Regions from separate parts of the Mesorhizobium sp. M0037 genome, predicted to be linked through region 2. Evidence: predicted binding sites of a transcription regulator. Region 2 holds the regulator's gene; each other region holds the start of a gene.

Region 1 (2,266 bases), on a different contig from region 2:
AGCGGCGATAATGACCGAGCCGCCGGCGACGATCGGTTCAAGCGCCGGGTTTCCCTGCAGCATCACATACAGCGCCGGCAGCATGATCACCAGGCCGAGTGTGTAGAGCCCGTAGTGGATCATGGCGATGCGACGCGCCGCCTTTTGCGGATTGAGCGCGTAGTAGCCGCCGAAGATGGCGCTCGTCACCCAACCGAGCAGATTGATATGCGCGTGCGCCGGAAAAGCGGCGTGGTCACCAGAGATCGCCATCTGCAGGCCGGCCGCAATCCCCAACATCAGGAACAAGATGGCAGTTTTGAAAAAGAGTTCTGAAACCCTCGGCATGTCATTTCTCCCCCTATGCGGTCTGCGACCGCTTGCGACCTGGAGAATACACCCACGCGCAGAACTTTTCCACGCCCCGGTTATGGGGCCATGCCTGCACAGCTTTTTGCACGCTGTTCGACTTTTCTGGCTGCCACAACCCGGCGCCGCCGCGCTACGGCGTCAGCAAGATGTCGGCGCCCGCTCGCTCGTCGAACACCACCGCGCAGCCGCGCCCCAGCGCCACTGCCGACAGCGCGTTGGCCACCGTCTCGTCCGGCGATACGAAATCACCGGTCAGCACTCGCAACTCCTCCACCGCCCTGGCCATTGACACGCAGTGCCCGGCAACGCGATCGCTCGTGCAGGCGTCAATGACGCTGACGAGGTCGATCATCTCGAACTGGCCCATACCGGCCTCCAAAAAAACAGCGTCCCGTCGCGGATATGAACGCCGAGGCGAGAGGCAATGTTCCGCAGGTCCGATGCCCAGGCGGAGCACTCGACAGCCCGACCTGGAACGGGCCGGCCGGCGACAACCGCTTCGCTTGACAATAGGCCCTGTTTGTTCTCTATTTGTTCGGCAAAAACGCCTCTCACAACAGACGCGGCTAATGCTGCAACGCCGCAAAGGGAACGGTCGGGATGGAGCCCACCATCCTGCATGCGGATCTCGACGCCTTCTACGCCTCGGTCGAGCAGCTGCTCGACCCGGCGCTCAGGGGCAAGCCGATCGCCGTCGGCGGCGGCGTCGTGCTTGCCGCTTCCTACGAAGCCAGGGCTTTCGGCGTGCGCGGCGGCATGCCCGGACGACGCGCGCGCGAGCTTTGCCCCGGACTGATCTTCGTCGGCGGCCATTTCGCCGACTATCAGCGGCTGGGCGACGCCGCCATCAAGGTGCTCGACGATTTCACGCCGCTGGTCGAGCGGATTTCCATCGATGAAGCCTTTGCCGACGTCGCCGGCTGCACGCATCTGTTCGGGCCGCCGGCCGAGATCGCCGCCACGGTGCGTCAGCGCGTCCGGGCAGAGCTCGGCCTGCCGATCTCGATCGGCGTGGCGCGCACCAAGCATCTGGCCAAGATCGCCTCGCAGGTGGCCAAGCCCGACGGGCTGGTGGTGGTCGATCCGGACACCGAACTTGCCTTCCTGCATGATCTGCCGGTCGGGCTGATGTGGGGCGTCGGCCCGGCGACCAGAGCGCGGCTGGCCGAGATCGGCATCGAGACCATCGGCCAGTTGGCAAAGACGCATGGTGGGGCGCTGCGAAGATTGCTCGGGCCCGCCGCCGGCGAAAAGCTGGCGTCGCTGGCATGGAACCGCGACCCGCGAAAGCTCGAAACCCACAGGCGGTCGCATTCCGCCGGCGCGCAGTCGGCGCTTGGCAGACGGCCGGCCGAGGCGCGTATCTTCGGACCCGTCCTGCTGCATCTGGCAGACCGGGTCGCCAGCCGGCTCAGGGCGAAATCACGGCCCGGGCGCACGGTGACGGTGCGCGTGCGTTTCGCCGATCTGCGCGCGGTCACACGCTCGCTGACGCTCGATCAGCCGATTTCGGCAACCGCGATGCTGGCCGAAATCGCCGAGGAGCTGGTGCGCGGCGTGCTGGCCGCCAACCCTCGAGAGAAGACCATCTCGCTGCTGGCGGTCTCGGTGTCGCAGATGGAAGAAAGTGCCGAGCTGCAGCTGGAGCTGCCGCTCGGGCTTGCCGATGAAAAGCAGCGGCCCGGCAGCAGGCAAGGCCTAGCGCGCTTTGGCGCCGACCGCGCCATCGACAAGATCCGCCAGCGCTTTGGCAGAGAGGCTGTCGGCTATGGCGCCGTGGCGCTGGAAGCCCGGCGCTCGGTTCCCGATGCCTTCCGCGAACTGGCGGAAAAGGAGCTTTGAGGACCGCCGCGACGGCCAGGCCAATGCTTACGCGGCACCCGAAGATAGCGCTGCATTTCCGGTCTGCCTGAGC
Region 2 (2,266 bases):
TGTATCGTTGATCGTCATGCCGTTTGCCGTGCTCAGCGCGCTGGCGATGCCGTTCGGCGCCGACGGACCGTTCCTCTATGTGATGGGCAAAGGCCTGACGGCGATGATCGCTATATCGGCCTGGATTTCCGAGCGCTCGCCGGTCGACGCCGTCGGGCTGATCTCCATCCGCTCGGTGCTGTTAGTGGCGGTCGCCCTCGTCATCGCCACCATGGCCACCACCTGGCTCAGGTTGGCGGCCGTGCCTTTCGCGCTGGCCGGCCTGTTGACGGTGCCGCAGGTGCTTACGCCAGACGTGCTCATATCCGAGGATGCGCATCTGGTGGCCATGCCGATCGGTGGCGGCGAACTCGCCCTCAACCGCGAACGCTCCAACGAATTCACCACGGACAATTGGAAACGGGCGCTGCGGGCCGAAACCATTATCCCACCTGAGATTTTCGAGGCAACAGATACGCGGTTCGATCTCGATCCGCTCGATCTGACGCCCGGCTCGCCCTTCTATTGCACCGGCGATCTCTGTATCGCCCGGCACCCTTCCGGAGCCATTGTAGCGCTTGCGAAAGACCGCAAGACGGCGCGGCCGGCCTGTGCCTTCGCGAGCCTGATCGTCATCGATGACGCCACCGCCTACAATCCGTGCCGCGACCCGCTGGTGCTGGTCGTGACGAAGAAACAGCTGGCCCGCGACGGCAGCGCCGCCGTCTTCTTCGATCCGCAATCGGCAGCTGCAGCGCCAACCATCCGCTCGCCGTCGACAAGCCGTATCGCCCCTGGCACGAGCAACGCCGCTTCTCCCGCGAAGCGCGCGGCCTGCCGCCTTACAACCAGCGTGAAAAGTACAAACCCAAGCCGGCTCAGTAGCGCCGGATCAATCCGACAAGCTTGCCCTGCACCTTCACCCTGTCCGGTCCAAAAATGCGGGTCTCGTAGGCCGGGTTGGCGGCTTCCAGGGCGATCGAGGCGCCCTTGCGGCGGAAGCGTTTCAGGGTCGCTTCCTCATCGTCGACCAACGCCACCACGATCTCGCCGGGGCTGGCTGTGTCGGCATTGCGGATGATGACCGTGTCGCCATCGAAAATGCCGGCCTCGATCATCGAATCGCCCTTGACCTCGAGCGCGTAGTGTTCGCCGCCCATGATCATATCGGGCGGCACCGAGATCGAATGGGTCTGATGCTGGATGGCGTCGATCGGCACGCCGGCGGCGATGCGTCCCATAACCGGGATTGAAATCGCGGAAACGGCATCGTCATTGCCGGCCGACATCGAACGCGACGGCGAGCCCGGCTTGATCTGGCGGCCGAGACCGCCTTGGCCCAACGCGCCTTGTCCTTGGCCGCCTTGCCCTTGGCCGGTTTGACCAAGACTGCCCTGAATGATGCTCGGCGAAAACTTCCTCGCCGCATTGAGGCCTGGTGCGATCGAGTCGGGCAGCCGCAGCACTTCCAGCGCGCGCGCCCGGTTCGGCAGCCGGCGAATGAAACCGCGCTCCTCAAGCGCCGTGATCAGGCGGTGGATGCCGGACTTGGAGGCGAGGTCGAGCGCTTCCTTCATCTCGTCGAAGGACGGCGGGATTCCGCTCTCCTTCAGGCGTTCATGGATGAACATCAGAAGCTCATGTTGTTTGCGCGTCAGCATCGCGGCCCCCAAGGGTTCTGAAACCAGAATCAGAAAAAACAAACCCAGAACAAACACTATCTGTTCCAGTTGTGTTCCGCAACCTTTTAAAGTTTAATGAATGTGTTGACGTTTTGTTCAGCGTAACGTTCGGCGCTGCGAGCGCCGCCTGCGCCCAGTTGCCAGCAACGGGGTGAAACGAAGACAAAGTGCCCTGCGTCGTCGGCTACGATCGCCGCTTCCTTTTCGGACGGGGCTGCGCAGCATCCGCGCGGGGTTCTCTCTGGGCATAGACCCGCAGCGTGTAGCCGATGTGAGCGGTCATCAGAGTTTTCGCACGTTCGACGTCGCGATCGAGGGCCGCTTCCATCAGGGCGGTATGGTGTTCGATCGCCACGGCGTCGCGCAGGGCCGCCACGGCCTTCCGGTGTCCGTCCGTGCGGCCGGCGGCGGCGCGCAGCGTCGGGGCCAGACCCAGAAAGCGGTGATGGCGATGCAATTGGTCGGAAATCGTTGCATTGAAGCGCAGCAGCCAGCTGGATGTCGCGGCACTGAGCAGCGCCGCATGGAAGGCATCGTGTTTTTCGTACCACGCGTCGACCGCATCATCCGATGGATCGTCGAGAACAGACCCGCACCGTGAGAGA
Region 3 (2,266 bases), 120 kb from region 2:
GGCAGGCGAATTTTTCCGAGAACAGGATGCGCTCATGCGTCTCGTTCTTCGATTTGTTGACCGAGTCCTCGCCGGTCTGGCTGGCGTCGAGCGGCCGGTCGGCGAACTCGGCCACCGCCAGCCCTTCCGCCAGCTTGAGCGCCGTTTCGATGGAATCGGCAAGCCGTGTCGCCAGGTCGCCGCGCACGACGATGCGGTCGACGACGACATCGATGTCGTGCTTGTACTTCTTGTCCAACGCCGGCACATCGGCGATCTCATAGAAGACGCCGTCGACCTTGACGCGCTGAAAGCCCTTCTTCTGCAGCTCCAGCAGTTCCTTGCGATACTCACCCTTGCGGCCGCGCACGATCGGCGCCAGCAGGAAAAGGCGCGTGCCTTCCTCGACCGCCAGCACCCGGTCGACCATCTGTGAAACCGTCTGGCTCTCGATCGGCAGGCCGGTCGCCGGCGAATAGGGGATGCCGACGCGCGCGAACAGCAAGCGCATGTAGTCGTAGATCTCAGTGACGGTGCCGACCGTCGAACGCGGGTTCTTCGACGTGGTCTTCTGCTCGATCGAGATGGCCGGCGACAGGCCGTCGATCTGGTCGACATCCGGCTTCTGCATCATTTCGAGGAACTGGCGCGCATAAGCCGACAGGCTCTCGACGTAACGGCGCTGGCCCTCGGCATAGATGGTGTCGAAAGCAAGCGACGATTTGCCGGAGCCCGACAGGCCGGTCATGACGATCAGGCTGTCACGCGGCAGGTCGAGATCGACATTCTTTAGGTTGTGTTCGCGTGCCCCGCGAATGGAAAGGTATTTATGGTCGGCCATCGCCGGTCGCCGCCTCAGGTCTGGTGTCAGTGGGATCGGCGGGTTTTCCCGGCCATTCCCTATGTAGGTATTTTTGCCGCCACGTCGAGAGACGCCACACTTCTCGACCAAAGCCGTTTAACCGTCTTTCGCGCGAACGGGCAAGCGGAAAGAACAAAGACCGAACACGCTCCTGACAAAGCTGTGCAGAAACTGACAAGGGTGTTTCAGAAACTGACCCTGACGTAAGCTCCCGACGATCACATTTTCCGTAACCGGCTATTCAAGGTTGACGCCGTCAAATCAGGGGCGCACTCTGCCGGAGTCAACGGAGCCGGCCGTCTTTGATGGCCTCGCCGCCCATAGCGGCCTGCGAGACGCCGCAGGTTTTTGCGATTTGTGCTTCGGATTGACACCAGTCGCAACGGACATAGGAGCGGAGCATGACGCCACCGGATAGTCCCTTGAGGCTCCACCTGCTAGTGGAGCCGCGGCGGGCATAAGTGCCAGGTAGTTTCAAGGCATTGGAGTGTATGCGTCCAAACGAACGCATCGCGTCAGTCCAACAAACCACCAGACAAACCGTGACCTGCCGAATCCCACAAAAATCAGAGACGGCTAGTCGGATCGTCGGCTGAATGCCGCGAAGCATCCGAAATCAAAGTCGGTATAACACTACCGGCAGTTTGGATTTGGAATCCAAAAAAAGCCCCGACCGTTAGCGGAAGCAACGGCGGGGCTGTTCTTTTGTGAGGAAGTCGTCGGCGCAGGCTTTCTCTCCCGTATAGTAATTGGAAAAGGGGCTACCGGCGCGGCGGCTTGATCCCACCCGTGCCGACATCGACAGTGATGCTGCCGGAAATCCTGACATCGGTGTCGCCGATCTTGAACGTGCCGTTCTCGCCGGCAGGCAGCGCGTCGTCCGGCTCCGGCTGCGGCGCGGGCTTGGCGATGCGGTAGTCGCCGGTCACGCCGGGCAGGGCGCCTTTCCGCGACGTGCTGGTGCTGCCCCCGGCAAAGGCCATGCTCGACGTCGCCGCCGTGATGGCAATGGCTATGGTCAGTCTGTTCAGGTGGTAGCGCATGGCAAGACTATAGTGCCGCGCTCAAGGCGAGGCCAGACCAGCGGCGTTGAAATTGAGGGAACACCGGCCTGCATTCAATCCGCCGATCAGGCCGCCGCCTTTTTGCGGGTGTCGAACACATGGTCGACGAGGCCCCACTCCTTGGCCTCCTTGGCGGTCATGAAGAAATCGCGGTCGAGCGTGCGTTCGACCTCTTCATAGGTGCGGCCGCAATGCTGCGCATACAGTTCCGTCATGTGCCGTTTGGTGCGCAAAATGCCTTCGGCATGGCGCTGGATGTCGGAGGCCTGGCCCTGGAAGCCGCCCAGAGGCTGGTGCAGCACGATGCTGGCGTTGGGGAGCGCGATGCGCCGGCCCGGCGTTCCCGCCATCAGCAGGAACG

The links. The regulator LexA, encoded in region 2, represses DNA repair genes until DNA is damaged. The targets are predictions, from matches to a motif close to TGTTCNNNNTGTGTTCNG.
Region 1: dinB (DNA polymerase IV) is a predicted target of LexA. The motif match lies at 873-890, and genes of this name have one in related genera.
Region 3: uvrA (excinuclease ABC subunit UvrA) is a predicted target of LexA. The motif match lies at 970-987, and genes of this name have one in related genera.

The regions. Positions count from the first base shown of each region.
Region 1 is NZ_JAMYVB010000023.1:3,133-5,398, reverse strand. It holds gene NKJ78_RS26805 (heme-copper oxidase family protein) at 1-327, opposite strand, end outside; gene NKJ78_RS26800 (hypothetical protein) at 482-718, opposite strand; gene dinB (DNA polymerase IV) at 952-2,193, shown strand.
Region 2 is NZ_JAMYVB010000001.1:759,323-761,588, forward strand. It holds partial or broken gene NKJ78_RS03970 (ComEC/Rec2 family competence protein) at 1-864, shown strand, start outside; gene lexA (transcriptional repressor LexA) at 858-1,640, opposite strand; gene NKJ78_RS03980 (GntR family transcriptional regulator) at 1,846-2,266, opposite strand, start outside.
Region 3 is NZ_JAMYVB010000001.1:639,484-641,749, forward strand. It holds gene uvrA (excinuclease ABC subunit UvrA) at 1-820, opposite strand, end outside; gene NKJ78_RS03285 (hypothetical protein) at 1,603-1,824, opposite strand; gene NKJ78_RS03290 (ATP-dependent Clp protease proteolytic subunit) at 1,971-2,266, opposite strand, start outside.